2 regions of the Fusibacter sp. A1 genome follow, and region 1 is predicted to be linked to the other one. Evidence: a T-box and tRNA genes for the amino acid it is inferred to sense, from the RefSeq annotation. Region 1 holds a T-box; the other holds one or more tRNA genes.

Region 1 (15,952 bases):
GGCATCATGGGTGAGGTGCATCCTGCGGTTCAGGACGCCTACGAAGTAAGCAAAAGACTCTATCTTGCAGAATTCGACTTTGACGCGGTGGTTGCCGCATCTGAGTCGGACAAGCTGTTTACAGCGCTTCCTAAGTTCCCTACGGCTACAAGGGACATAGCAATCACCATCTCTAAAGAGGTACTCAACCAAGAGGTGCTCGACGTGATTTTAAAACACGGCGGCGACTTGTTGGAATCGGTCAAGCTCTTCGATGTTTATGAAGGCGAGCAAATCGAAGCCGGTAAAAAATCGATGGCGTATGCCCTTAGCTTTAGAGCGGCGGACAGAACGCTTGTCGAGGAAGATATCACCGGTTCTTTCGAAAAAATCAGAATCGCTCTTGAAGAGACACTTAAGGCTGAAATCAGATAATTCAATATAAAGACATCAGAGTAGACAAGGTCATCAGTGACTTTGTCTACTTTTTTTAGGTGTCATCGGCTGTTAGGGTGAATTAGTGTGACAAATACGTGATTTTTTGAGATAAGCCATTCCAATGCTTCTATTTGCTTGGTATAATGAGTAAGATAGCAACAAATCTAACTATATGTGAAATAGGAGCGTCCATATGTCGTCTAAAAATAGAGTCGAAGTTAAAATATTGGGTCAAGAGTATAAGTTGGTAAGCGATGATTCACGCGAATATATGCAAAGTCTTGCAAACTATGTAGATGACCGCATGCTTGAAATTGCAGAATCGAATAAAAAACTGTCTACTGCGATGACTGCCGTTTTGACTGCGCTTAATATTGGAGATGACTATTTTAAATTAAAGATGGAAAACGATACGCTTAAAAAGCGTATGACCAATCCCATGTTCGATATGGACAACACGAAGCAAAAGCTTGTCAATTTCAACACGGAGCTTGAAAAGCGAAATAAGGAATACGAAGTGATGATCGCCAAGGTGGAGGAACTGCTTGAAAGTTCAAGCGTTTACGAAGAAGAGCTCGAAGCGCTTAAGGAAAAACTGAATATTTTAAGTTATGAACTGGATACCAAAGAAAAGCGTATTATCGAGTCGGACTATACGATCAAGAATTTAGAGAGTCAGATTATAGATATTAAAAGAGGTAAACGTGATTCAATCACGATAACAGACGAAGATTAACGAACCCTCGGCGGCGCTAATAAGTGTTAGCCGAGGATTTTTATTAGGAGGCACTTATGCACGAACTTTTAGCACCGGTAGGAAATTTTGAAATGCTTATGGCCGCGATCGACGGCGGTGCCGATGCGGTTTTCCTGTCTGGCCCACAGTACGGCGCAAGGGCCAAGCAAGCGAACTTTTCAGAAGAGGATTTGATCAAGGCGATTGAAATCGCACATGACTATGACGTCTCTGTGATGGTTACGCTCAACACGCTGATAAAGGAACATGAGTTTGAAGCATGCAAAACCTATATCGGATGGCTATATGAGATTGGCGTTGACGCCCTGATCGTGCAAGACTTAGGTGTGATCAACTATGCGAGAACCGCCTTTAAGGATATGGAACTCCATGGTAGTACCCAGATGGCCGTATATGATATAAACGGTGTAAAGGCTGCAAAAGCCCTTGGTCTTTCAAGAGTGGTCGTAGCAAGAGAAACGCCTCTTAGTGTGGTGAAGGAAATGCTTGGTGTTGAAGGGATCGAGCTCGAGGTTTTTGTGCATGGCGCCTTGTGTTACGGTTATTCGGGCCAGTGTCTCTTAAGCAGTGTACAAGGAGGCCGCAGTGGAAACAGAGGGCAATGCGCCCAACCCTGCAGGCTCAAGTATAGTCTGGACGGCAGCAACCCCAACTATGCGATGAGTATGAAGGATTTGAGCACGATTGACGGAATCGATGCCTTAAAAGCGCTTGATATCGCTTGCTTTAAAATCGAGGGAAGATTGAGGCACCCGGATTACGTCTATCACACGGTAAAGGCTTATCGCAGCGCGATCGACGGCGTAGGTGATGAACTGCTTGACACGCTTAAAGACAAGATGTTCAAGGCCTTTAACAGGGACTATACGGGCGGACATCTGTTAAACGATTCAAAAAAACTGAATTTCGACCTTGGAACGAACAAGGGTGAGTATATAGGAAAGACGCTGGAGTCGAGATCGAAGTTTAAACTGAAGATTAAACTGGAGAACGCGATCTACAAAGGCGACGGATTAAAAATAATTATAGACGATCATTCCAAAGGCATCGAGGTCTTTAACATATATACTAAAGAAGGTGTGAAAACATCAGCCGAAGAAGGGGAGTACGTCGAAATAGATTTTAACGGCAAAGTCGGCAAGGGATGCGTGGTATTTAGGACACGGTCTGCAAAACTTACAGAGGACCGACTTGAAGCCGGTGCCAAGAAGATGCCGCTCGCACTTAGACTGACGGTTGATAATGACCTGAACATGACTCTGCATGCGAGCGCATATCATGAATCGGTATCGGTTACGAGCCCTGAAAAGGCGCAAATCGCCAACAATAGGCCTGCAGATAAAGAAAGCCTTAGGCAGAACCTTGAAAAACTTGGAGGCACACCTTTTAAACTGGTGGACTTCGAGTTTGAGTCTGAACATGAGCTGTTTATTCCAAAAAGTGTAGTCAACGAACTTAGACGCCTTGCGATCGACGAACTCTTAAGAATCCACCGCATGCGATACCTTCGAGTTTTAGGTGAGAATGTCCCACAAGAGACAATCGTACCTTCTTTCAACGAGAAGGTGCACTGTTACGTTTCGTCGCAGGAGCAGATCGATAGCTTACAAGGAATATTGCAAGTGGATCTTTTCTCTTATGACCCGGCGCTGGTTACAGCAAACGATGGGGTTGTAAGTCAAGCGATAAGACCCTTTAGCAACATGATCAGCAAACTTGTGAACGAACGGGCGATCAGTGTATCGAACATAGGTCACAAAGAGGTGTGCAGTAATGCGAAGATTTATGATTTTCATAGTACGGTGATGAACGGCTACGCTTTTTACCAGCTATCGAAACTTGGCATTGAGGATATCACATGGTCTGTGGAGCTAACGGCAGACGAGGTGATCCGATCGATTAAGAAGTATGGCGGCAGAGCCTTTGCCTACGGCAAGGTCCCTGTGATGTATACAAGAACCTGCCCCATGAAAGAAAAGGGTCAAGACTGCAAAACATGTGAGGAGCACTTTACGCTAAGGCAGAAGAACCACGGTACGCTTCATGTGACCTGTGCGAACCGCGTGCTTCAATATTTGACAGAACAGCCTCTTGTAAGAAACGAGTTATGGATGGAACATGCTATTCCTGTAAGCGTCTTCTTCACCGATGAGACAGAGGTGCAGATAGAACAGATCATCCACGCAATTCTAAATCACGAACCCCTAACACTGGATAAATTAAACGCATATGAGCAACCGATTAAGTAAAGGTGAGTCAGATGAATGAAAAAAGTTTGCGCGTACTCGAGTACGCTAAAATAAAGAACATGGTCAGGGAGTACTGCGTCTCAAACCATGCGAAAAAAACAGTCGATGAGCTGATGCCGTCGACTGAGGTGGAGGATGTCGTCAACTGGCAGGCAGAAACCACAGAAGCGTCGCGAGTGCTTCTGAAATCCAGCAATATCCATATGGGCCGAATCGGGGAACTTGAAGAGTATTTGAAAATCGCATCCATCGGTTCGACACTCTTTAACAGGTCGCTGCTTGAAATTGGCGACACCCTTAGGACGGCGAGGCTGTTAAAAAAATACATCGAAAGGCAACCTGATGAGACACTAGATATTCCAGTATTGCTTGGCTATTCAGGTCAGATGTATGAGTTTAAAACTATAGAAGAAGCTATCGAGCGTTGTATTATTTCAGATACGGAGATGTCTGACAACGCATCGGCAAAGCTAAGGCAGATAAGAAAATCGATCGACAGCAAGCATGCGCAAATAAGGTCGAGGCTTGATAAGATCGTTTCTTCGGACTCGATGCAAAAATACCTTCAAGATGCGCTTGTGACCATCAGACAGGACCGATTCGTCATCCCTGTCAAGTCGGAGCACAAGTCGCATATCAAAGGTCTAGTGCACGACCAGTCGGCAAGTGGAGCCACTTTTTATATCGAACCGATGGAAATTGTTGAACTCAACAATCAGCTCAGAGAACTCGGTATCGACGAGCAAAGGGAAATCGAAAGAATTCTTTTAGAACTGACAGGCATGGTGGCAGAGCATGTCGATGCGATCAGAAGCACCTATGAGGCGCTTGTGCATTTGGATTTTGTTTTTGCAAAAGCCAAGCTGTCGGTGAAGATGAGAGCGGTCGAGCCTGTGTTAAGCGAGACGCCCTACATAAGAATCAAAAACGGAAAACATCCTCTTATACCGAGCGATGAGGTAGTACCGACCAACTTCTATCTGGGAGACAGTTTTGAATCCCTACTGATCACAGGTCCCAACACCGGGGGTAAGACGGTAACGATAAAAACGGTCGGACTGTTTTCGCTTATGTATCAGAGCGGACTACACGTTCCTGCCGACCACGGAACCACCATGCCGATTTTAAGCGCAGTCTATGCGGATATCGGCGATGAACAGTCTATCGAGCAAAGTCTGTCGACTTTCTCATCGCATATGACCAACATCGTGGATATTCTGGACCATGTCAGTCCTAACTGTCTGGTTCTATTTGACGAACTCGGAGCCGGTACCGATCCAACTGAGGGGGCGGCGCTAGCCATGGCCATATTGAAGTATGTAAAGGCCTGCGGAGCGTTAAGTGTTGCAACTACCCACTATTCTGAATTAAAACAATTTGCGCTCACCAACGAAGGTTTTGAAAACGCGTCGGTGGAGTTTGATGTGGAGACGTTGTCGCCGACCTATCGTCTTTTGATCGGTGTGCCAGGAAAATCAAACGCATTTGAAATAAGCAGAAAGCTGGGTTTAAACCATCATATAATCGAGAGTGCGGGCCACTTTATCGATAACGACAGCATCGAATTTGAAGAGATCCTACATGCTATCGAGGAAAATCGTAAAGCCTCCGAATCGGATAGGGATACGGCTATCAGACTGAGGATGGACGCTGAAAAATTAAAAGAACGTATGGAAAAGGCAGAGCATAAGATCAGGGACCAAAGGGACAAGGTACTAAGAGAAGCGAAGCTTGAAGCCAAAGGCTTATTGAAAGCAGCCAAAGACGAAGCGGACACCTTGGTCAAAGAGATCAGATCCATGAAGTCGGCGACCAACATAGATAATAAGCGACTCGACGAAATCAGAAAAAATTTGAAGTCGAAGTCGGATCAGATGAACACAGGGCTGATGATCGGCGACCAGATGAACGGCGATGTGCCAGATTCCTTTAAGCTCGGTCAAAGCGTTATGGTCACGACGCTCGGTCAAAAGGGCGCCATTGTGGAGCTGCCGGATGACAAGAACATGGTCCAGGTGCAAGTGGGCATCATGCGCATGAGTGTGAAGGTAGACGATTTACGTACTATAGAGGAGCCAAAGGCTGCCATCAAAAAAAGCATCTATTCTCCTGCAAAAGGCAAGGCCAAGGGAGAACGTGCGATAAAAAGCACATCGATAAGAAATGAAGTGGACCTTAGAGGCCAAAACCTAGATGAGGCGATGATGGCGCTTGACAAGTATCTGGATAACGCGATGCTTTCGAGCCTCGAACAGGTGACAGTCATCCACGGTGTGGGAACTGGCGTCTTGAAGAAAGGCTTGACGGAGTTTATGCGAAAGCATCCTCATGTCAAGTCGCAAAGACCTGGCGCATACGGCGAAGGTGGAGCGGGTGTAACGATTGTGGAGCTGAAATAGGTCTGAATATGTTCATGTATTGTTCATAACTGCCTAGTAAACTCATTTTATGAGAGGTAAGAATGATGACAAAAAAGAATGTAGCTCCGTATATCATAGGAATCAATGTACTGGTATTTGTGATCATGTTTATCACAGATCCGTCAATCAGCTCAACGACACTGATTAATTTTGGTGCCAAGTTCAATTACCATATCGTCGAGGGACAGTGGTGGAGATTTGTAACTGCGATGTTCCTGCATCTGGATTTCATGCATATCCTGTTCAACATGGCCGCGCTCTTTATTTTAAGCAGGCCCCTTGAGCACTTGTTTGGCAAAGTGAAGTTCATCGCAATCTACATGCTGTCGGGCATTGGTGGTGTAGCACTTAGTTTCGCCTTTAACAACAGCCTGTCCGCTGGGGCCTCAGGAGCCATTTTCGGCCTTCTTGGAGCACACCTGTACCTATATTTTAGAAACAAGGACGCCTACCGTATGATCTTCGGGTATGACTTCCTGCTACTGATAGGAATCAACCTTGTCTATGGCTTTGTCAATCCGGGTATCGACAATCTCGGACATCTGGGCGGACTGTTTGCAGGCTTTGGAGCAGCCCACCTGCTTGGGATAAATAAGGAACCGATCAACATGAAAAAGGGACTTGCCGTCTTCTTGAGCATCTTCATCGCCATGTCGTCTTCTGTTGTGATCAAGTACAACCAGTATACGGGATCTGCCAACTACTACTACGTAAAAGTGATCGATCTGGCGTCTAAGGGGCAAAACGATGAGGCGATCGCCGCCTTGATAGAAGGCTACACGCTTCATCCTAGCAGTCCTGAACTGCAAAAGTTGATAGAAAGCTTGCAGTAGTTTTAATTTTATGGTATAGTGTTTTACTGAAAAGAATAAAAAAATGCTTTGATGAAGAGAGTAGATTAGGTTTAAGTTTTAGCGAGATGAGGATGGTGTGAGCTCATTACGGCACTTAATTGAAGCGCACTTCTGAGCTTTTGGTTGAACGGTTTAGGACTTAAGTTTTAAATTGTAGATCAAATGGTAACTCACCATTATTGAGTTTGAGTGGATGGATTTTTCATCAACGAGAGTGGTAACGCGGGTATTGACTCGTCTCTTATTTTAGAGACGAGTCTTTTATATTTTTGAGGAGAGTGAAAATATGTTATCTTTTAAACATGAAATTGCGAACAAATTGGCAACAGTCATTACGGATTTGACCGTGGAAGAATTGGTGGATACGCTCGAAATTCCAAAACATGACGACATGGGTGATTATGCTTTTCCGTGCTTCAAGCTTTCTAAGATCTTTAGAAAAGCGCCGCCGATGATCGCCACAGAACTTGCCGGTCAGCTCAATGACGAGTTGTTCGAGTCGGTGGCTCCTGCAGGCGGATACATCAACTTCAAGATCAGCCCTGCCATTTATGCGAAGGTCGTCCTTGAAGCGGTTGAAAATCAGGGAGAAAACTACGGTCACAGTACCATGGGTGAAGGAAAGAAAGTCATCGTCGAATATTCGTCGATCAATATCGCAAAACCTTTCCATATGGGACATATCAGAAGTACGATGATCGGTCATTCACTTAACCGTATCTACAAGGCGCTAGGCTTTGACACGGTTTCGATCAACCATCTGGGCGACTACGGCACGCAGTTCGGTAAACTGATTGTCGCATACAAGCTATGGGGCGACAAAGATGCGATCGAGGCTGATCCGATACCGGAACTGCTGAAAATCTATATCAGATTCCATGATGAAGCGGAGTCAAAACCTGAAATGGATGACGAAGCCCGTGCGTGGTTTACAAAACTTGAAAACAAAGATGAGGAAGCGGTCGCTTTATGGACATGGTTCAGAGAAGTGTCTTTAAAAGAGTTTATGAGAGTGTACAAGATGCTTGGCGTCGAGTTTGACTCTTTAGCAGGCGAATCCTTCTATTCGGACAAGATGGATGAAGTGCTTGATATCCTTAGAAGCAACAAGGTGCTTAAAAAATCAGACGGCGCAGAAATCGTAGATCTTGAACCCTACGGTATGCCACCAGCCCTGATCACTAAAAAGGACGGCTCAACGCTCTACATGACTAGAGACCTTGCAGCTGCCATCTACAGAAAAAGAACTTATGATTTTTACAAGAATATCTATGTGGTAGCCTACCAACAGGACCTTCACTTTAAACAGTGGTTCAAGGTGCTTGAATTGATGAAGCAGGACTATGCAAAGGATTGTATCCACGTCAACTTCGGTATGGTCTCACTAGAAGAAGGAACGCTGTCAACCAGAAAAGGCAGAGTGGTCTTCCTTGAGGATGTGCTTAAAAAGGCGACTCAAATGGCACTAGAAGTCATCGACGAGAAGAACCCGACCCTAGATAACAAGGAAGAGGTCGCTAAAGAGATCGGTATAGGCGCTGTTGTCTTCCAGGAGCTGTTTAACAACCGTATCAAGGACTATACCTTCTCTTGGTCTAAAGCGATGGCATTTGAAGGCGAGACGGGACCATATGTTCAGTATGCCCATGCAAGAGCGAACACGCTTATTGAAAAAGCCGGTACAGTCGATGCGTCTAAGCCTGTCGATTACAGCCTGCTGTCTGATGAAGCATCGAACGCGCTGATTCGTTCACTTTATCAGTTCCCACAAAGCGTTATCGATGCGATGGAAGCCAACGAGCCGTCAAGAGTGACTAGATATGTGGTAGGTCTTGCACAGGATTTCAACAAGTTCTATCAAGTCAACCATATCAACGTAGAAGATGAGGCGCTAAAACTTGCCAGACTATCCCTAGTAAAGGCGACAAAGCAGACAATCAAAAACGCCCTTTACCTTATCGGTATCAGCGCGCCAGAAAAGATGTAATGAAAGATAAGATTAAAAGTTCGAGCAGGTGCTCGAGCTTTTTTTTATTCCTAGTGCAAACGGTTGCACTATCGGTTATAATAGTACTAGATTAAACCACAAGGGGGAAACGATGAAACGATATTTAACATGGATTTTAGTTATTGCAATGCTTGTAAGCTTTATACCTGCTCAACCTGTCTTTGCTGACGGGGATGAAACGCTCACCATCCACTACCTGCGACCCGAAGCCGATTACGAGGGCTGGACAGTATGGTTATGGGCGGAAGGTGGAGAAGGAAAAGCCTACGAATTTGAAGGCGCCGACGAAGACGGAGCCTATTTTACTACTGAAATCGATACGGATGCGCAAAAATACGGCTACATCATTCGATTCGGCGAATGGGAAAAGAAAGACGTCGATGCCGATCAGTTCATCGATGTGACAAAAGAGACCAACATCTACATAACAAGCGGCGTTAAGGGATATACTGCATCTGAAACCACGACTGGCGATATCGTCGTGGGATCAGAACAGACACTAGTGCGCGTCCACTACCACAGATACGACAAGGCCTATGACGGGTGGAACCTTTGGATGTGGCCGGAAGGCGGAGAAGGTGCCGCTTATCCCTTTACAGGCAGTGACGATTTTGGCGTCTATGCGGATGTGACCATCCCGGGCACCAAGGATCTTAGTCAGATCGGAATCATCGTTCGATTCGGCGAATGGGAAGCAAAGGATATCGAAGAAGACCGTTACTTGAAGATAGCCAAGACTAACGAAGAGGGAATTCTAGAAGCCTTCCTGGTGCAGGCTGACGAGAAAATCTATTATGACCTAAGCAAAATCGACACGACCCCTAAGGTGATGAAGGCTCAGTGGACGGACTTCAACCTTCTTGAGCTGGAGACGTCGATCCTACTGCCTGAGGATGTCAGCACGCTAAAGCCTCAAGTGACGGACCATTTTGGAAACAACTTGGATATACTATCGGCGCTAAGGTCTGCTGACCAGAAATTGCTGCTTGAGGTCGGTTCGCCAATCGATATGGGTAGCGCCTATACCGTGCTCCTAAACGAGTATCAGGTAAGTGACACGAATACGACATCGCTGTTCGACACAGACGCCTTTAACGAGCAGTTCGAGTACGACGGAGCGCTAGGAGCGCTTTATGACAGTGAGCAGACAGAATTCGTACTTTGGGCTCCTACGGCTCAACAAGTACGCTTAAATCTTTACCAGTCAGGTCACAACGACGATCTGATCGAATCCATTCCTCTTGAAAAGGGGTTGAAGGGAACATGGCTTGCTGCGGTGCCCGGTGACATGCACGGCATCTACTATACGTATTCTGTAACAGTCGGCACAAGCACAAACGAAGCGGTGGACCCTTACGCGCAGGCGGTAGGCGTCAACGGCGACAGGGGTATGGTGATCGACCAAAAACGTGCGGAACCGGAGAACTGGCAGGATGACAAGCGTCCTGCGATAGTGTCAAAAGACGATGCCATCGTTTATGAGGCGCACATCAGGGATTTGTCTTCCAGTGACAGCTCCGACATCAAGCAAAAGGGAAAGTTTGTAGGACTGACTGAAACAGGAACGGCAACGAAATTTGGTGACGCCACAGGCCTTGACCATTTGGTCGATCTTGGAATCACCCACCTTCAGCTGTTACCTATCTTTGACTACAACAGCCTGGACGAGACAAAAGGCTTTGATGCGGGCTTTAACTGGGGTTATGACCCGAAGAACTACAATGCTCCGGAAGGAACCTATGCCACAAACGCCTATGACGGTGTGGTAAGGGTGAAAGAGTTAAAAAGCATGGTACAGGCGCTTCACAATAAGGATATCAGAATCATTATGGATGTGGTCTACAACCATACCGCGCTCAGCACCGGATCGAACTTTGAAAAGATCGTGCCCGGCTATTATTATAGAAGCGTCGCAGGCACATTCTCAAACGGTTCGGGTTGCGGCAATGAAACCGCATCGGAACGTGCGATGATGAGAAAGTTCATCATCGATTCCACAGCCTACTGGACAAACACCTACCATCTGGACGGATTCAGGTTCGACCTGATGGGGCTTCACGATATAGAGACCATGAATCTAGTGGCTGACAATCTAATGAATATTGACGATTCCATTCTTGTCTACGGAGAAGGCTGGACTGGCGGAAGCACACCGCTTTTAGAATCTATGAGGCTTGTAAAGGTCAATGCCGAATCAGCACCTAAGATCGGTGTGTTCAACGACGATGTCAGAGACGGTATAAAGGGTCATGTGTTTACAGATACTGAACCCGGCTTTGTCAACGGCGGGAAAGGTTTTGAAGAAAGCGTTAAATTCGGTGTGGTCGGTGCCATCCAGCACGATCAGATCAACAACATGGCCGTAATGTATGCAAAGGTGCCTTATGCCAGCTCACCGCTGCAATCCGTCAACTACGTGTCGGCACATGACAACTTGACACTTAGGGACAAACTGGCGGCTACCCTTCCTGATGCGACAGAGGACGAGTTAAAGTCCATGCAGATGCTCGCCAATGGAATCGTCCTAACCTCGCAGGGATTACCGTTTTTACACGCTGGCGTGGATTTCATGCGTACAAAAGATGGTGATGCCAACTCCTACAAATCACCAGATGCAGTCAACCAGCTAAACTGGAACGACAAAGACAAGTACAAGGACGTGTATGAGTTCTATAAGTCGATGATTGCCTTTAGAAAAGAACACCCCGCATTCAGCCTTGGCGATGCGGATCTAGTAAGAGAACACGTCGTCTTTTACGGTACTGAAGCTTTACCGCTTGAAGAGAAAAACGTAGTCGCTTTTCTGATCACAGATCACGCGGGTGGAGACGTGGCTGGCACGATCTTTGTCGCGTATAACGCGAATAGGACGCCTGTATCCATAGACTTACCTGCAGGTAAATGGTCGATGGATGTCTACGGAAGCGATATCGACAAAAAACCGATGAACGAATCCTTTAACGCGATCGATGTTCCTGCCATCGGCATGGTCGTACTGACATCACAAGAGGTGTTAAAGCCTCAGATAATTCAGGAGGATGAAACAGAAGAGTTACCATCAGATGGTGAGCCGATTCCAGAAGAAGAGGATAATACGGCGATCTACATCAACGTCGGACTACTTATGATCGCTGCTGTAGCAGGCGTTTGGTGGGTAAGAAAGAATAAGAAGAATTAGGAAATAATTAGACATAATTAAGACCTCAGGAGTGATTCTGAGGTCTTTTTACGCGTTTTGTCAAGAGAGGAATTATATTAAGTTTATCTTAAATAGAGTTGGAAGCATGGATTTTTAGTAAAATAGTATTGATGGCAAGGCATTCTATGAGCCACTAATAGGGAGCAGCATGAAGAAAAAACTACTGATGATAACACCAGAAAATAAGGAAATCAACGCTTTTAGAAAAAGGCAGTTCAATAATTTTGTTCAACTCACAATGCCCTATCTAGCTGCATATGTCGATGAAGACCAATATGAGATCACATTGGTGGATGAATACAATCAAAAAATTCCATATGAGAAGACGTTTGACCTGATAGCCATAACTGTAAATACACCCAATGCCATACACTGTTATGAAATGGCTAGGCGACTGATGGGGAATGGAAGCAAAATAGTGCTTGGTGGACCGCATGCCACATTGCTGCCGTTTGAAGCTCAGCAGTACTGCGATTTCATCTTAATTGGTGAAGGAGAAGAAATCTGGCCTAGGTTTTTAAACGATTTTTATCATGACAGGGCAAAAGAATCTTATGAATGCACTGAGACCCCTTCGCTGAGCAAGATTCCGGATGCAAGAAGGGACCTGATCACAGGACGCTATCTGACAAAAGGTGCGGTCTTCGCTTCAAGGGGCTGTACACACCACTGTGCGTACTGCAATCTTAAGCAGATCTACTGCAAGGAATACAGAACGCGGCCGATTGATGAAGTCATTAAAGAAATTGAACACATCAAAAGCAAGTATTTTGTTTTTTGGGACGACGACTTCTGGGGTGACACCGACCATGCAAAAAAGCTGATGGTCGAACTTATAAAGCTTAATAAGAAGTGGGCGGCACAAGTCACGCTAGATACCTGCATTGATGATTCACTATTAAAACTCGCCAAGGAATCCGGATGTATGTACTTGTTTTTAGGGATAGAATCATTTTCTACCCAAGGACTAACTAGTGTGAACAAGACCTTTAACCGAGTCGAAGATTACGAAGCAATTATTAAAAAAATCCACAATGCGGGCATTGCGATACAGGCTGGCATCATCTTCGGCTTTGACACGGATGACAAGGACGTTTTTAAAAGAACGCTTGAAGCATGCGAGAACCTAGGCATCGATGGAGCCACAGTCAGCATATTGACACCCTTTCCACGGACTCCGCTTCATAAGAAATTATTGGACGAGGGCAGACTAAAAGACGTAGACTGGAGCCACTACAATGCCAAAACCAGAGTGACTTATCTACCAAAAAATATGACTGAAGAGGAACTACTGGAAGGTTTCATGTGGTTTAGGAAAAAATTCTACTCCTTTGGGTCAATCATAAAGCGGCTTAAAGTGTCAAAAACCAATATAATTCATAATCTGATTATCAATATTGGATATAAGATTTCTAGGTGAGTTCAATTATCATTGGAGATTCATACTAAGCGATAGACCATGTATTAGTATTGGAATGTCACCGCTGTGTTTAGGAGTCTGATTTGAAGGGTAGAGGTTGTTTACAAGATGTTCATGTATAATCCATAGATTGATTTAGTGTGGCCTCACAGTTCATAGAAAGAGCAAAAATAACCATGGGGGTGATAGGGTGGAAAGGTTATTATTCAAGTTTAAACGTTTCTTTTTCAGTAAGAGAAAGCTGGTTCTATTCTACTTTATGGCTTTTTTAATTCCTATAGCTATTATCTTGATTGCATTCAATCGTTTGGAGGTTTATCCTTTTGGAGATAAGTCGCTTCTTTCCTTTGATTTTTGGGCACAGTATTTCCCAATGATGTCTCAGAAACACTTCAATAAACTGAACTTTATATCAAATGCTCATACTTGGAATGGTGCGATGGGGAATAATATATATGCCCAAAACGTCTATTACACTGCAAGTCCTTTAAATGCACTTCTTTTACTTGTTCAACGTGATTATTTGATTCAGGCCGTTGATTATATCATTCTTCTTAGGTATGGTTTGGCTTCTGTCACTTTTTTATTCTTTCTCAATGACAAGTACAAAAAAGTCAATGCTGCAATGGTAGCTGTAGCTATTACATATGCCTTATCATCCTATGCCTTGGCCTACATTCATCAACCGATGTGGCAAGATTCATATGTATTATTACCCTTGTTAGTAGTAGGATTGACAAGACTTGTACGTGAGAACAAGGTCTTGTTTTATATTGGGACATTAACACTAACCATTTATACGAACTTCTATATCGCTTTCAGTGTTTCAATATTTATAGCATTATACTTTGTGGTTCTCATGGTTATCAATTTGGAACAATTCGACCTGAACGAAGTGAAAGCAAAAGTAAAGATTTTTGGTGTTTCATCATTAATTTCAGGTGGATTGAATGCTTTTATGATTCTTCCAGTAGTGATAGCGGTGAATCAAACGATTCAGGGAACAGGTGGATTCCCAAAACCTATGCGGTTTTATGACTCTGCAGTAGATTACTTAAGTCATCTACTGCCTTATACTGAACTGACGAATCAAAGTGGGATTCCCAATATTTATAGTGGTACTTTAATTTTGATTTGCATACCTATTTATTTTACTTTAAGGAATATTAAGTTGAAGGAAAGGGTTGCACACGCAGCCTTGCTTTTAGTTTTGTATCTTTCTCTCAACTTAAATGTGCTCGACTATGTGTGGCACGGATTCCATATCCCAGATAATTTTGTTGGGAGATGGTCTTTTGTTTTTTCCTTTTTAGTTCTAATACTAGCGTATGAAGTAATTGAGCATATGTCATACATCGAAACAAGGGTACTGATCATTATCTACATAAATAGCATAATTGTACTGAGCATATTCCATGAAATACGTGAGAGTTTAAAAATACAAGCTAAATCTGTCTTGATGACGGCAGTGATAATTACTCTTTTTGTGATCCTATTCCTGTCTAGCAGGTTCTTCATATTCAACAACAAAAAAAAGAGTGTGCAACTACTTATCGCTCTACTCATTATTACGAATCAAACGCGTATAACTCCTGATCTATTGGAAAGAGATGGACATACTAGTGGTATTGAATTATATAATCGGAATAATGAGTCAATGAGCATTATAAGAAACTTATATGATGATGAAGAAGAATTCTATCGAATGGAGATGGCTGATATGTGGACATTTAACCCCTCTCAGTTATATCAATACAAAGGGATTACCATGTATACTTCCATGATGCGCGGGGATGCTTACGAGTTTTTCAAGAAATATGGTAATGGAAATTATGGCTATAATAAAAGTAGTATATTTTATGAACCCTACTCACCTGTGTTTAATTCTTTGATGGGAATTAAGTATATAACGAAAAGAGATGGCGTTTTTGATGCGCCTTACTTTGAAAAGATTTATCATATTGGAACAACAACTGTCTATAAGAACAATAGGGTTCTTCCGGTAGCGTTTATGATGCATAAATCAAAATTTAATCTCCAGACCTCAGAGCTCTACCATCTTGAAAATCAAAATAAATTGATTAGATATTTGGCAGATATCGAAGAAGATGTTTTTGAGAGAATTGAGTTTGATACGACTGAGGTTGTAAATGCAGAAGTTGACACTGAGTTAGCTTGGGAATCCAATTACTATACAAGGGTGGATCAAAGTCAACCAATCGTGTTTAATTATGTCTATTCACCAAGGGACGGGGAATATTTATATCTTGATGATAATTTTAGAGCGGGCAAGATAACCGTTACCATAGGTGAGGAAGTTCACACAGAGGATATTTCATTTAATCAGTATATCTACCTTGGTGAACAAGATGAAGGAGTACCTGTAAATATATCAATAGAGGTAGATAATATTAATCTTGGCCTATACGGGATTCATCTATACAAATACAACCTAGAGGCCTTAGAAGGGGCGTTTAATAAGTTAATGGAAACTCCTGCTCAGAACATTCATTATGACGAATCAAGTTTGAACTTTACAATAGATGCAAGAAAATCAGGAATACTTTATACATCGGTACCAGCGGATGAGGGGTGGAGAGTTAAGATAGATGGTGAAGTTGTAAAGCC
Region 2 (15,952 bases), on a different contig from region 1:
CGTAAACCATCAAAGTCATATACTACAACTCCCATTGCTTTTTCACTCTTCAATGGCTCACCTAATAGTTTAAATACTTCCTCTCTAGACGTTGTAAAGTTTAAACCTTGTTCTCCGACTTTTATCTTATTTGAATCAAGCAGATTTGAGGTGATGTTTTCGTTCTTGTTAGATGAAGTTTCTACTGGATTTTCAGATTCAACCTCTGTTTCTAGTACAGTAGTAATCGGAGTAGTCTGATTTTTTTGAGATTCTGTAGTTAGTGTTTCATTGGGATTATGCAGATTACTTGCGCAACCAACAAGTAATGTTGAAACAATTAATACCATAGTACTTACTTTATACCTCATGCGATCTCCTTTTCCTGTAAAATGAAAAGAGTCACTTCAAACGCTATAAACGTTGACGTGACTCTCTTAAATGTGGTGCGGCATGAGGGATTCGAACCCCCGACCAATAGGTTCGAAGCCTACTACTCTATCCAGCTGAGCTAATACCGCATATATGATTGTATGATTCAAATTTACTTTTTTCTAATTTTGCTTCTCACATAAGAGGTTAGGCACCTCTTCGGAATAACAAAATACGTTATCCTTGCCGGTGGGGCGCTACGAATGGAAAGAATTCGTAGACGAAGCCTACTACTCTATCCAGCTGAGCTAATACCGCGTATTGAATTTTTTGTACTACTGAATAGTACTAGTCCATTCTAACTCAATTTACACTTCTTGTGAAGTGGTTATATGAATGTTTTCTGTATTTTGAATGGTTTTCACTGTGTTTACCAGGGCTGTGATGATTTCTGGGTAGGTTAGGTTTGGTGGGAGCTCGTCGAAGAGGCTCACTTGTTCCATTTCGTGTTGGAGCTGCTCGTCAAATGTGCTGATTTGGGCTTTGAATAGTCTTCCAGTTGAGATTTCACCGTCTCTTTCGACGCCGTAATCGCAAAAAGGCTCTATGATAAAGTCTTTCGCACCCGATTCTTCTATCAGTTCCCTAGACCCTGTATCGTTGATGTCTTCTCCTGGCTCTCTAGTGCCGCCTGGCAGCTCGTAGGTGTTTCTGTCCTTATGATGTACCAGGACTAGCTTATCGCCTTTAAACGCCACTGTCACAGCGTATAGATATCCGTTTGTCTTGAATGTTCCAAGTGGTCGGAAGTGGATCTTCATTTTTGGTGGGCTCCTTTGGGGTTGGGTGTGTACGTAATTACTATTTTAACATATCAATTGGATTACGAGGTTTATGAGTAATAAAAGAATTCTATCTACTTACAGATTCGGGAATAAAGGACATATTATCCTCCGTGAACAAAATACGTTCACTTTCAGGATTCACGAATAAAATACATTCGTGATGTTTGCACAAACAAATATCATTGCAATAAAAAAAGACAACTCGCAATGAGTTGTCTTTTTTATTGCTTGGTGATCCATCCGCGACTCGAACGCGGGACACCCTGATTAAAAGTCAGATGCTCTACCGACTGAGCTAATGGACCAAGTTTATTGTGCTGCCTCGTTACGACAACTATGCTATAGTACTATATATAAACCTGTTTGTAAAGGGTTTTTAAGTAATTCATTATTCTGACTATTTCATGGGTCTGATACCCTGTAAATGATGGGGGTAAACAGGGAAATTGGGAGTTGTTGAGAAGTCGATTTAAATGCGAATGATCTATCTTGGTTAATATGGCAGTTGATGACTTTTATATCTATTTAGATTCACGATTTGGGATTTCCATCCTCCGTGAACAAAATACGTTCACTTTCAGGATTCACGAATAAGAAACATTCGTGATGTTTGGCACAAACAAATATCATTGCAATAAAAAAAGACAACTCGTATGAGTTGTCTTTTTTATTGCTTGGTGATCCATCCGCGACTCGAACGCGGGACACCCTGATTAAAAGTCAGATGCTCTACCGACTGAGCTAATGGACCACTTGGCTGGGGATACAGGATTTGAACCTGTGAATGCCGCCGTCAAAGGGCGGTGCCTTACCGCTTGGCGAATCCCCAAAGGATAATGGGGCGACTGATGGGATTTGAACCCACGCATGCAGGAGTCACAATCCTGTGTCTTAACCACTTGACTACAATCGCCACATATTGGCGTGCCAACAGGGATTCGAACCCCGGACCTACGGCTTAGAAGGCCGTTGCTCTATCCAGCTGAGCTATTGGCACAGATGTAAAAAGTAAAAATGGAGCGGGTGATGGGAATCGAACCCACGTGGCCAGCTTGGAAGGCTGGAGCTCTACCATTGAGCTACACCCGCAGTTAAGAGGAAAAATGGTCGGAGTGAAAGGATTCGAACCTTCGACCCCCTGGTCCCAAACCAGGTGCGCTACCAAGCTGCGCTACACTCCGTCTTAGCTGACGAAAATAATTATATTACACAAAGTACCCTTTCGTCAACGCTTTTTCCTAAGTTTTTTTCGTTTTTTTACGATACTCGAATTCACCGAAGTGTCTGAACATTCCATCTATCTTGTAGTTATTCCAATAGCTCGTGTCTAACGATCTCAACTCCGCTTTCGTCGATTTTCATTATTGAATATCCTCGGGCGCTTCCGGGCATTGGAAAGGTCAAACTGCCCGGATTATGGAGCCACATGCCATTTAAATCTTCTGTCATGGGAAAATGAGTATGTCCAAAAAGAACGATATCCGCTCCAATTTCTTCGCCTTTATAGCATAAATTCATCAAATTTATTTTTACATTGTAGCGATGCCCATGTGTCATCAATACCTTTTTTCCATGGTCTTCAATCAAAATCTCTGATTTTCCAAAATCTTTGCTGTCGCAGTTCCCTCTGATGACATAGAAAATCAGGTTAGGATTTTGTGAAAGGTAGTGAATATCCTCGGCATGATCTCCCAGATGAATCACCGCATCCACTGAATCCAGTTCCTTGTCCAAAAGGGAGATATGTTCTTCAGAGCCATGGGAATCTGACAGAATCAGATACCTCATGCACGCACCTCTAGTTCTTTCTTCATCAAAGTCAGCGCCTTGGCCCTATGCGAAATCTTATTTTTTATGACCGGTCCCAGTTCGGCATAGGTCTTCTCGTACTCTGTCACATAAAAGAGCGGGTCATAACCGAAGCCGCCTTCGCCTTTTAGCTCTTCTATGATGAATCCGTGCGCTTCGCCCCTTGTAGTGAACGCCTCGCCTTGTGGTGTGGCATAGGCCATGACACAGACGAACTTGGCTCCTCTGCCCTCTTTAGGTACGTCAGCTAGCTCTTTAAGCAGTTTGTCGTTATTCGTCTTAGACGTCGCATCAACCCCTGAGAACCGCGCCGAATAGACCCCTGGCGCACCACCGAGAGCGTCTACCATAAGGCCTGAATCGTCAGCAAGCACCGGAGTGTTCGCAAGCACGGCTATTTCCTTCGCCTTTTTCAAGGCATTGTGTTCGAATGTGTCACCGTCTTCTATAACGTCTACTTCTCCCAAATCGACATCATCCATCGATAGGACCGTTATTCCAAGGGGTTCAAGCATCTCACGCACTTCTTTGAGTTTGTTTTTATTCTGTGTTGCCATTAGTATCTGCTTCATTATTCCTCCAAAGCCCTGTTTTGAGCTTCAATCAGTTCTGCAATTCCTTTTTCAGCCAAGTCATATAGGGCATTAAGTTCTTTTCTTGTATAAGGTCTTTCCTCACCGGTGCCTTGTAGTTCGACCACCTCACCCAAATGATTCATGATCACATTCATATCAACCGCTGCCGATGAGTCTTCAACGTAGCATAGGTCTAGCATCGGCTGTTCGTTTACGATGCCCACGCTGATTGCGGCAAGTTGACTGGTAATGGGGCTTATCTCAAGTAGTCCATCTGCTATCAAGCTGTTGACGGCATCCTTAAGTGCGACGAATCCGCCTGTGATCGCAGCTGTTCTTGTGCCTCCGTCTGCCTGCAAAACGTCACAGTCGATCCATATCGTTCTCTCTCCAAGTAGTTCCAGGTTCACTACCGAGCGAAGGCTTCTACCGATCAGACGTTGAATTTCCATGGTACGGCCATCTACTTTTCCACGGCTGGATTCACGGATTTTTCTAGTGTGTGTTGAAGAAGGAAGCATGCTGTATTCGGCTGTTACCCAACCCTTTCCTTGCCCCTTTAAAAACGGTGGCACTTTTTCTTCGACCGTAGCGGTGCACAGCACTTTTGTGTCTCCCATCGCGATCAGGACAGATCCTCTAGGATGCTTCGTATACCCTCTTGTTATCGTCACCGGTCTAAGTTCGTCATTTATTCTTCCATCGAATCTATTCATTGATTTCTCCTTTAGTTCGTATCCTTCGCGGTTTTATGGCTCCTTTGCTGTTAAGCCTCTTACTATTCTACCATAGACTCATAAAAATGAGGTTCAAGAATTACTCTTGAACCTCAGGTCATTAAAATATGTATAAACCTTTCTGTTCACTTGATTTTCATGAGCATCAGAGCGACATCGTCAGTGAATTCGGACTGATGCGACTTGTGTATCATGTGAAAAGCATAGAATATCTCTTCTAAGAAATCATCAGGTTGGGTGTCAAGGGAATGCTTTAGCCTTCTTGAAAGCGAGAGGACTTTTTCCCAGCCTGTAAAATCACCCTTATCACCAGAACAGAACAATCCGTCGGTATATAAGAAGATCAGATCGCCTGCCGCGACTTTTATCTCTTTTGTCTCAAATGTGACGTCATCCATCATTCCCACAAGAAAACCGTTTTCTCTGATTTCCTCGAACTCCTGCTTCGCATGGTGGTAGATCAGCGGATAAGGCTGACCTGCATTGGCAAAGGACAATACTCCGTTTTCAATACACCCGACAAATGCGGTAAAGACAAAATAATTCAGGTGTCCAGAGAAATCAAAGATCTCGAACACGGAATGATTGATGTCTTCAAGAATCTCATGGGGTTTGATACCCGGTTTTTCAATGCTTTTTCGATATAGGATCTTAACCATTGAAGAAGCCATCCCTGCCGCTATGCCGTGGCCGGTGACATCCGCAATCATAAAATGCGTTTTGCCGTCAATTTCGACACAATCGAAAAAGTCGCCTCCGATGCCAAGGGATGGATGGTACTTGATAAATAGCTCGACCTCACTTAACATTCGGGATTTTGGCAACATGATATTGGCGAAGGTGTTCGCATTTTTAAGTTCATCGTTGATTTTTCGGTTAAGTTCTGCGATGGTCCTTGTCTGTTCATACACTAAAAGCGCGTTTTTTGCCTTGAGGGGCAAGATGATTTTCATGTCGTTTGGGGACAGCGGTTTTGTAAAATAGTCGATCGCACCCTCTTTGAGCGTATTCTCAATCGACTTGATCTCGGTTATGGCGGAATTGACGATAACCGGTATGTCGCTTATCTTAGGATTCTTTTTAATGAGCTTAAGCACTTGATATCCATCGATTACGGGCATGATAAGATCTAGGATAATCAAATCCACGGTAGTATGTTCAAGTATGTCCATGACCTCTTGACCATTTATCGCTTCTACGAATTCAAGGTTATCCAGACTTTGAGAGAGTATTTTTTTGACTAAGACGCGGTTCATCGTCGCGTCGTCTGCGATCAGAACACAATATGCCATAACAACACTTCCTATTTCGTTAAGCTTCCATTTCGAAGAATTGATCTAGTTTCATTAATTTGAAAAGACTTTGAACGTCTTGGCTTGCTCCGACCACTCTGAACAATTTGCCTTCATCCTTTACGCGCTTATATAGTCCTATGACAAAGGTGACGCCAACCGAATCGATATTTTCCGTATTTACTAGATCAAGTACTAGTTCGTCCATCGAGTTACTGTTTTTTAGATTGTCATCTACCTCGTCGTTGAACACCGGTACGTTGTTTGCAGTTAAATCGTCGTTGAGTACTAGTCTGACACTTGTTCCATCTACATGCTTTTCCATCGTTCAGCCTCCTGATCTAATTCAAGCGTAACCGTCACCTTATTGCCTTCGATCATCACACCGAATGCCATTTCCTGAATGGTCATGTATCCTCGGTTTCGCTCTCTGAGTAGTTTGTCGTCAGCTATGTGAAACGGATTACAGGTGAAGTCGATTCCTTCCCCTTCATCCGAAATAACAAAGGATAGCCCTTTTTGGGAGCAATCCACTTCACAAGACACCATTTTATTTTTGTCAAACTCGTTACCGTGCTCTACAGCGTTATTGAGCATTTCCCTCAGCATAAAACTAATTTTAAAAAGAACTGTCTTGTTATCCAGCCCACACTTATCTTTTAAGGCGTCGATAATCCTATGTACAGCGCCATCGACAGCAACAAACGTTGATTCAATTTTGTTTTGATAGATGACCATATCGATCCGCTCCTTAAAAGTAAAATAAGCTGGCCTATATCAGAGAAATACCCCAATAAGACCAGCTTACACATTAATCTTCCAAGTAACGGACTAAACCCTTCATCAGACCTTCGACGATAGAATCGAGATAGGTATCGTCGTTTAAGCTTCTGAGTTCGTTCGCATTTGTAAGGAATCCGATTTCAGCAAGTACAGCAGGCATCAGTGTTTCTCTGATCACCACAAGCTTTGATCGTTCGATAACCCCTCTACTCTTAGCGCCAGTCGCTTTGACCAGCTCACTTTGAAGCAAGGTCGCCATGACTTTGGAGTTTCGACTGTCATCGACATAAAGCATTTCAACGCCTGAGGCACTTGAATTTTGCGCCGCGTTGACATGGATTGAAACGAATGCGTCCGCACCAAGTTCGTTTGCGATAGAAGCCCTGTCGTACAAGCCGACATAGGTGTCATAATCGCGCGTATAATAGACTTTGAACCCGAGTCCTTCCAGCTGCTTTCCGAGCAGCAGTGTGGCCTTTAGAACAAGATCCTTCTCTTTTGTCTTATCGATCGGACTGACAGCTCCGGGGTCCTTACCGCCGTGACCTGCGTCGATAACGATCAGCTTATTGGTGTTGTTGAGTTCCTTAAGCCCTTCATTCACAAAGTTAAAGGCAATGCTTTTGCCGGATGTTTCACTTTTTACAAAATCAGTAGCTTCATTCAGCACCATCGTTACCGTATAAACACCGTTTACGAGCTTCACATCGATACTATGCATGATATGGTCATTAGGCTTCATATCAAAATCATTAAGATAGGTGAATGTTTGCGGTATGAACAGCATCAGAGTATGCTCGTCTTCCAGGTAGACCGTCTGATAGTCCACTTCGTTTATTCCTGTCAGCGTCAACTTTGAAGTTGCGATACTGTCTTTTCCGTAAGTAAAGTTGTTCAGCGGATTCCCCGCCACATAGACATAGATTTCATTGTCTACATCTTCCACATAGACATTATCAATTTTCGTGGGATCGTCAAGTGTCACCACAACTCTTGAAACGACAGCATTCGCACCATAAAATTCGGTCGCATCCAGCTGTGAATAGCTGTAGGATTCGATACCTCCCTTATTCACAGGAACAATCGAACCGGCATCACTCGCATACTTCATTTTTGAGTTGACCACATCGATAATGACTTTTCCGTTCCATGTATCCACATTATAGGCAGGCGCTTCTCCGGTTTTGATGATGACCGATTGCGCGTTGAATACCTCCTGTGTACGAATATCCTTTACCGTATTGATGAATTGAATTCGTATTTTGTTGTTCTCTTTTATGATCTCGTAGCCCTTTTTTTCGTCCATATCGATGACCACTCGAGTCGTCGGAATGGGTGTGACTTGAAATTGAGACGCCCTGACGCTGGTCAGGTATCGCTCGTGGATACCAAGATAGGAAACCCCTTTCGAGTCCACCTTGGTCTTGTCACTAAAATTGAAAGCGGCGTTTGGAATATCCAGCACCAGTTTGTTGTTCACTCCAACTGTTCCCCCATCAAGATAGAAGGAGGACACATCCACAGGTCCGGTCGTATGGATCAGCACTTCCTGAAACTTACCCGTACCGTCATAGCTGATACCCGTCACAGACTGTTTGTTCTTATTGAGCAGCACGGTTCTTGTATCGCCTATCCAGCCCACATCGAGTCCCAATTGTTCAGAAACAAATCTCGCAGGCACAAGCGTTCTATTGGTACCCTGATATGCCATCAGTTTGGCTGGAACACCGTCCGGCAGGGTATATGATTTTCCATTCACCAGGGCCTTGGCGCTGTCGATCGTCAGTACGATCTTCTTGCTGTTATAGGTAATGGTCACTTGCTTCTTATCGCCGTTCCACGCAACATCGGCTCCTAGACTTTCGCTGATCACCCTAACCGGTACAAGGGTCCTGTCCTTGCCGTTCAAATTGTATAGAATCGCAGGCACGTCGGTGATGATATCCTCGCCACCGAGCATGACGCTTACCGTCTTATAGGCTTTTTCCGTACTGGATAAGGTATCTGTTAAAAGCACCTCGTCATATTCTAAAAATTTTGATGCGAAAGATATCGGTACAGTCCCCATCACCAGGCACAAGACCAGCATCATCGTAATTATCCGTCTCATTGTCGTCTCCTCTTTAAACTTAACTTTACCCCATCGTATCGTAGTTGGTCCGACTTGTGTGCAAAGTCATCAATTTGTAAACAAATCATCCCAAAACGTCATATAGCGCGTCCCCTTCTGGAGGCGGAATTTCGAATAGTTCGCCTTCATCGTCTATGAGGCACGCATCGTCGATGATCTTACCGATCACTTGAGCGTCGACTCCCTCTTCATCAAACTTTTTCAACAGGCTTTCAGCTGTTTCTTCGCAGGCGATGATAATCAAGGAGCCGCTCGAGATCAGCCTGAGTGGATCGATATCGTAGTGGTCGCAGATCAGTGCGGTTGACGATTGTATGGGGATGGATGCCGTGTCGATGATGCAGCCTAGCCCCGACGCGTCACACAGTTCCCAAATAGCGCCTAGGAGTCCGCCTTCTGTCACATCATGCATGCCATGGATCTTAAACTTACCTGCAAGTACGCCTTCTTTTACCACACTGGTCTGATCGAGCAGTTTTTTTGCATCTGCGACCATCTCTGGACCGAACTGCGTTGTCAATTCGGCTTCTTTTTCAAAAGCGATGATCCCCGTGCCTTCCAGTCCTACTGTTTTTGTCATGATGATCACATCATCAAGAGCGATGTCACTCGTCTTTATCAGCTCACTTTTCGGTTGTTTCCCGATTGCCACCGCAGAAACGACGATCCTGTTGACCGCATCTGTGATTTCGGTGTGCCCGCCCATGATCTCCACCTGGTTCTTCTCGGCCTCTATCGCAGCCTGCGACATGACCATTTCTATCTCTTCAAGGGTCGTGCCTACCGGAGCAAGCACCGTCAACATCAGTCCAAAAGGTGCAACACCGTTGGATGCGATATCGTTCAGGTTGATGTTCACCGCCAATTTTCCGACTTCTGAAGCAGTGCCCGTGATCGGGTCGGTCGATATGATAAGCACTTCCTCACCAAAATCAACTGCGGCGCAGTCTTCCCCTACCGCTGGTCTTATCAGCACTTCGGGCCTTCTATAAGTAAGATGCTTAAACACCATTTCTTTCAATTGATTCGATGTCAATTTACCAATCATGCTTTTCTCCTTATTGAATCATATAAGCACGGCTAAAATTCCAATATCCGCTTGGTGTTTTCGACCATCCTTTTAACGTCTCTTTGACTAAGTAATTGTCTCTTCCGTAATACAGTGGGATAATAGCGACCTGATCCATCAGTATCCTTTCGGACTCATAGATAAGGGCGTCCCTCTTAAAATCAGCTAATGTGTTCGCAGTGCTGATCAGGTGATCGTATCGAACGCTTTTCCAGTTTCCGACATTGTATTCTCCATCAGCCATAAGCCTACTCAGAATCATCAGGGGGTCATCCAGTGGAAAACGCCAGTCTACAAGCGCAAGATCATAATCTCCGATGGCTAACGCATTCTGATAATCTACCCATGACATTTGGGTGATGCGAACATCGACATCCAAATTTTCTTTCCACATCATCGCAAGATAATCCACCACTTCAGAGTGCAAGGCTCCAACCGGATAGACAAGCTTAAGGGGCGGCAGGTTCTCCCCATCATGTCCGCCGTTCTCAAAAAGAGCCTTTATCCTAGTGAGCTGCGCCTCTTCAACGTTGATATCATAATCTCCTGCCACGTTTCTAAATAGGTTGCCCACCGAATCCGTCACACCTGTCGGTACCATGCCTGTGGCAGGTGATTCGCTTAGCGGCTGTGCGATGATCGAAAGTGCTGTCCTATCGATCGCAAGCGACAAGGCCTCTCTGACCCCTGCATCGCTCAAGTGTCTATTTTTTTGATTCATCGCCACAAAGATGAGCGAATTATTGTTTTTGATATGATAATCTGCATTCTTGTCCTCAAGCTCGTCAATGATCTCGGGTAAGACCACATCGATCACTGTAAACGAGTTGCCCCTGAATTTGAGGTACATGGCATTATCGTCGACGACCATTCCAACGACGATGCTGTTCAGCTTGACCTGATCAGCCATATGATACCTAGTGTTATCATGAAGCACGTAGCTTAATCCGTAATTCACTTCTACCAGCTTAAAGGGCCCGTTGGTAGCAAGTCTTGTCAAATCGGTGTACCAGGGAGCAACGCCTTCTTCGACACTATAGTTTTTGACAGGCATGAAGCATGGCAAGGTCAGCCGGTGCATGAACCCTTCAAGCTCGGCCTCCAGCCTAACTTCGAGAATCGAACTTCCTATCGCCTTGATGCCCACCTTTTGAAGCCCCGTACCGGTTGTCATGTATTCGTCGACACCCTCGATGACCTTGAAATACTGGGCGTTCCCACTGTTATTTAAAGGGTTGATCGCCCTTCGCCAGGCATATTCAAAATCGTACGCGGTCAAGGTAGAACCGTCGTCCCACTCCGTATCCTTAAGGACAAAGGTATAGACCAGACCGTCGGCAGACAGTGTGTAGCTTTCGCACAGTCCCAAAACCAGTTCATCGCCGTCATACCTGAACAGTCCCTCATAAAGCTGGCTGATCACCTGCTGTCCATAGGGGTCGGTCGTCAGTTGGGGATCAAGGGAGGTCGGTTGAGCCCCCAGGTTCCAGTCGATATTCTGAATACTCGATATCACTTCTGTCTTACTTTCACGGTTTACAGCGCTTGAAATCGGAACTTCCTCGCTTTCGCCATTTGATTCTGTCTTGGACTCCGGCGAACACGCCATAAGAAGCATCACCGCGGACAGTATCGTCAGCACCATTATGATTTTCTTCACATCGGTTCCTCCATTTATGCGGGCTTATATCCTGCATCCTCGAGTCGTTTGACAAACGTGTCTTCGTCGATCACTTTGATTCCCAACGATTCGGCTTTCACAAGTTTTGACCCCGCACTTTCACCCGCCACAAGCAGCGTGGTTTTGGCACTCACGCTTGAGCTGACTTTTCCACCAAGTGCTTCTATTATCTTACCTGCTTCGGTACGACCGAAGACAGTCAATTTGCCAGTCAATACCACAATCTCATTTTCAAACTCAAGTCTGTCGGCGATCATTTCTTCCTGGGCGTAGGTCGTATTCACACCAGCCGCGATCAACTTATCGATCTTTTCTTTTTGCATCGGGTCCCTGAAGAACTGATGCACGCTCGACGCCATTTTTTCACCGATTTCTTCGACTTCTGTCAGTACTTCAATCTCAGCAAGCATCAGCTGGTCAAGGCTTTTAAAGGTTTTTGCCAAGGTTCGTGCGGCTTTTGAACCAACAAGGGGTATCCCAAGTCCTGAAAGCAATTGATCCAAGCCGTTCGATTTTGAATCCTCAATCGCCTTTAGTAGGTTTTCTACACGCTTATCGCCCATTCTCTCAAGACCTAAAAGCAGCTCTTTCTTATCTTCTAGGCGGTACAGATCGGCGTAGTCTCTGATGAGTCCCTCATCGAGCAGCAACTCGACCACCGACTCTCCAAGACCATCGATATTCATCGCTGGCTTTGAAACGAAATGGGTGATACCCCTCTTATCTTTTGCAGGACATGTGGGATTCGGGCACTTAAGGACCACTTCGCCCTCTTCTCTGACGGTTTGAGTTTGGCAGATAGGGCATGTTGAAGGCAGTGTATAGACTTCTTCTCCACCTGTTCTCAAGTCTTTTACGACTTCGACGACTGCTGGAATCACATCGCCCGCCTTTTCGATAACGACCGTGTCTCCGATACGGATGTCCTTTTCATCGATGAAATCCTGATTATGGAGCGTCGCATAGGTGATGGTCGAACCGGCTACGAATACTGGTTCAAACTCCGCTCTAGGTGTGATTGCACCCGTACGGCCGACCTGAGCCTTGATCGCCACCACTTTTGTGCGTACCTGTTCGGCTTTGAATTTATAGGCGACAGCCCATTTGGGTGTCCTAGTCCTCTCCCCCAGGTTATGCTGCACCTGCAGATCGTCTACTTTAAGCACCATGCCGTCAATGTCAAAGGCAAGGTCGTGTCTAGTCTTTTCTTCGATTGTGACTATCTCGTCATGGGCCTGCTTTGCGGAATTTACTACAATAAACCTCGATGTCTTGAATCCAAGATCACTTAGTAGGGTAAGCGCCTCGCTGTGGGAAGACACCGTTTCGGGTACACCATCTAAGATACCGAACACGAAAATATCAAGCGGTCTCGCCGCTGCGACTTTCGAATCAAGCTGTCTGAGTGAACCGGCCGCCGCGTTTCTTGGATTGGCGAACGTCTGCAGACCTAGGTTTTCTTGTCTCTCATTCATCGCTACAAAGTCATTTTTGCCGATGAACACCTCGCCCCGCACCGTCATGCTCAAAGGCTGAGACAGTTTTAAGGGAACCGAACGGATGGTTTTGACGTTTTTTGTGACATCCTCACCGATGCTTCCGTCGCCTCTAGTGGCAGCCCTCACAAGCAGGCCCTTCTCGTAGGTGATCGCAACGGATAGTCCGTCAATCTTATATTCAAGGACAAACGCGTTCGCGTTGACATCTTCTTTTTTCACACGTTCTTCAAACGCGACAAGATCCGATAGGTTATAGGTATTTTCAAGGCTCAAGAGCCTTACCGTGTGCTGTACCTGTTTAAACGAAGAAAGCGGCTTACCGCCCACCCTTTTAGAAGGGGAGTAATCCACTGTAAACTCGGGGTGCTCCGCCTCGATGGCGAGCAGTTCATTCATCAGCTGATCGTAATCATAATCGCTGATCGCAGGTTTGTCCAGGACATGGTAATTATGATTATGTTCCTCTATGATTCCGATTAAGTCCAAATACCTTTCAAGTGACATAAAACTTCCTTTCTATCATGCGATCCAGTATGGATTAAATTTTTAAGCACTAGTTTGATTATACCAAAAAAAGACCTGATGCGCTGTAGCAATCAGGTCTGATTATCAATTAAAATGTCCATTCACCGTTTCTAAAGAGTGTAATTCCATCGCCGTTCGTGGTATATCCTACGATCTCAAGCTCCGGTCCGCCGATCATGAAGTCCACATGGATCAACGAGGAGTTCGCTCCGCGTTCCTCAAGCACCTCACTTGTCAGTGTCGTTCCATCTTTCATCGCGTATGGATAGGCTTTGCCAAGAGCGAAATGACAGGAAGCGTTCTCGTCAAACAGGGTATTCGAGAAAATAAGACCAGACTTCGAAATCGGAGAACTATGCGGAACGAGCGCCACTTCTCCTAAGAATCTTGCGCCCTCGTCATTGTCAAGAAGCGAAGCTAATGTCTCCTTGCCCTTTTCAGCATAAAAGTCCACGACCTTTCCATCTTTAAACTCGAATCCGAATCCATCGATGACCGTTCCTCTAAGGCTAAGCGGCTTGGTGCTTTTAAGCGTTCCGTTGACCATCGACCTTTTCGGTGTCGTGAACACCTCTTCAGTAGGAATATTGGCAAAATAGCTATCACCGCCCGGGCTTACTTTTGATCCGCCCACCCATAAGTGCTCATGCGCCAGATACACCTCAAGATCGGTGCCTGGAGCCTTGAAATGAAGTTTTTCAAAGTGCTGCTGGTTTAAGAAGGTCAGGTATTTTTTTAAGTTTCCATCATGTTCATTCCACGCTTTGACAGGATCCGCCTGATCCGCCCTTACGATTTTCAGCACAGCTTCCCAAAGTGCTTTCATGCCCTCAGCCTCGTCAAAGTCGGGATAAACAAGCTTGGCCCACTCAGGAGTCGGTATCGCGACAATTGTCCGCTTTACAAGACCCTTCATCATATATTTCATCGCATCGGCCATTGCAAGCGACATCGTCTTCTGGTCAATCGCTATCCGCTCAGCAGGCACATCCTTTAACAGTTCAGGATTAGGAGACATGATGCTCATAAAGCTGTACCCTTCCTTAAAGGCCGCTTCCAAATAGTCGGTTTTAAACTTAGGCGCATATTCAAAACATGTCTCATCGCCGTAGTGGTACCTAGCGAGTGTCACCTCATCGTCTGCATACTGTACTTCGACATTGATGGCTCCAGCCTCATAGGCTTTCTTCACGACACGTCTTACAAAATCGGCGCTTTCGATGCTCGCCCTTATGATAAGTCCTTCTCCCTTTTGAAGAGAAATTCCTTGATGTACTGCTATATTTGCATAATTGTCCAGATATTGTTCAAATGACATATGGGTCTCCTTTCATCAATCCACTATGCTTAGTGGTGCGATTCCTAGCATCAGTTTTTTTATTCCCTTTTTGTCAAAGGCAATCGTAAGTTCGGCGTTTTCGCCGGCTCCTTTGACACTGATCACCATACCATCCCCAAATAGCTGATGTCTGACTTTCACACCCGCCCTAAACTCATCCGAATCGGATGCGCTCACAGGTCTTGAGGGTGTTACCGTCTTATATTTCGGTCCTATTTGAATAGGACTTGCCTCCCTTGTCGCTATCTCTCCGCTATGGCTGAAGATCAGCTCTTTTGGCATCTCATCGATGAATCTGGAAACCTTGTTGACCATGGTGCGACCAAATCGCATCCTCTGCGCCGCATGAGTCAGATGCAGTGTCTGTTCCGCCCTTGTGATTCCAACATAGCAAAGTCTTCGTTCCTCTTCGACGCCTTCATCCGTCTCCATGGTCATTTCAGATGGAAACAGCCTTTCCTCGAGTCCTACTAAAAAGACAGTTGGAAACTCGAGTCCCTTGGCGGCGTGAATCGTCATCAGAAGGATATGGCCCGATTCATCCTCTTCGATATCGTCCTGGTCGCTCAAGAGGCTTATCTCCTGCAAGTACATGTTTAGTGTGACATCATCATGCATGGATTCGTAGTTCAAGATCTGCGAGTACAGCTCGTCAATGTTCTCAATTCTGGTTTGCGCTTCGATCGTGCCCTCTCTTACGAGCTCATCCCTGTATCCTGTGGCTTTGATCACCGCATCGAGGATATCAGATCCTTTGTAATTATCCGCGTTTCTCACAAATGGCGAGATCGTATCAAAGAATTCCTTCAGACCGCTGAGCGCCCTGTTTGGAAACGCCTTGGTCTCCACAGCAAGTTCAATCGCATCATAGGCGGATATACCTTCGCGGTGGGCAAGTGCGAACACGTTTTCCACGGTTTTATCACCGATTCCACGCTTAGGAGTGTTGATGATCCGCTGCAGTGAAATCTCATCGCTTGGATTGGCGATCAGTCTCAAATATGAAATCAGGTCCTTGACCTCTTTTCGTTCATAGAACTTGAGTCCGCCGATGATCTTATAAGGGATGGACGCCCGGATAAAGGCTTCCTCAAAGTCTCTTGATTGGGCGTTGGTCCTGTAAAGAACTGCGAACTCATTGTAGCTGGCTCCGTTTTCAAACCGCTTGATGATTTCATTCGCGACATACCTTGCCTCATCGCTATTATCCCTAGCCCTATAGTAATTGATGTCCTCACCGCTGTGGTTGTCCGTCCAGAGATTCTTATCCCTTCTTTTGGGATTGTTCTGGATCACTCCGTTGGCAAGATCTAGAA

Evidence for each region. The T-box of region 1 lies ahead of argS (arginine--tRNA ligase). A T-box ahead of a tRNA ligase gene usually reads a tRNA of that ligase, here a tRNA-Arg.
Region 2: it has a tRNA-Arg gene. The T-box ahead of argS (arginine--tRNA ligase) is inferred to sense a tRNA for this amino acid. The anticodon was not compared.

Annotation. Positions count from the first base shown of each region.
Region 1 covers NZ_QQWI01000005.1:92,410-108,361, forward strand. The annotation lists gene pheT (phenylalanine--tRNA ligase subunit beta) at 1-414, shown strand, start outside; gene DWB64_RS08035 (cell division protein ZapA) at 611-1,153, shown strand; gene DWB64_RS08040 (U32 family peptidase) at 1,210-3,423, shown strand; gene DWB64_RS08045 (endonuclease MutS2) at 3,435-5,822, shown strand; gene DWB64_RS08050 (rhomboid family intramembrane serine protease) at 5,885-6,676, shown strand; T-box leader at 6,716-6,942, shown strand; gene argS (arginine--tRNA ligase) at 6,984-8,684, shown strand; gene pulA (type I pullulanase) at 8,797-11,883, shown strand; gene DWB64_RS08065 (B12-binding domain-containing radical SAM protein) at 12,053-13,324, shown strand; gene DWB64_RS08070 (YfhO family protein) at 13,515-15,952, shown strand, end outside.
Region 2 covers NZ_QQWI01000010.1:76,209-92,160, reverse strand. The annotation lists gene DWB64_RS14670 (hypothetical protein) at 1-350, opposite strand, end outside; tRNA gene DWB64_RS14665 (tRNA-Arg) at 424-500, opposite strand; gene DWB64_RS14660 (NUDIX domain-containing protein) at 720-1,172, opposite strand; tRNA gene DWB64_RS14655 (tRNA-Lys) at 1,426-1,501, opposite strand; tRNA gene DWB64_RS14650 (tRNA-Lys) at 1,872-1,947, opposite strand; tRNA gene DWB64_RS14645 (tRNA-Gln) at 1,951-2,025, opposite strand; tRNA gene DWB64_RS14640 (tRNA-His) at 2,034-2,109, opposite strand; tRNA gene DWB64_RS14635 (tRNA-Arg) at 2,117-2,193, opposite strand; tRNA gene DWB64_RS14630 (tRNA-Gly) at 2,212-2,285, opposite strand; tRNA gene DWB64_RS14625 (tRNA-Pro) at 2,301-2,377, opposite strand; gene DWB64_RS14620 (YfcE family phosphodiesterase) at 2,505-2,984, opposite strand; gene DWB64_RS14615 (XTP/dITP diphosphatase) at 2,981-3,577, opposite strand; gene rph (ribonuclease PH) at 3,577-4,296, opposite strand; gene DWB64_RS14605 (PP2C family protein-serine/threonine phosphatase) at 4,443-5,609, opposite strand; gene DWB64_RS14600 (STAS domain-containing protein) at 5,629-5,934, opposite strand; gene DWB64_RS14595 (ATP-binding protein) at 5,919-6,347, opposite strand; gene DWB64_RS14590 (N-acetylmuramoyl-L-alanine amidase) at 6,421-8,502, opposite strand; gene DWB64_RS14585 (AIR synthase family protein) at 8,588-9,571, opposite strand; gene DWB64_RS14580 (peptide ABC transporter substrate-binding protein) at 9,582-11,252, opposite strand; gene ligA (NAD-dependent DNA ligase LigA) at 11,267-13,276, opposite strand; gene DWB64_RS14570 (aminopeptidase) at 13,386-14,615, opposite strand; gene pcrA (DNA helicase PcrA) at 14,631-15,952, opposite strand, start outside.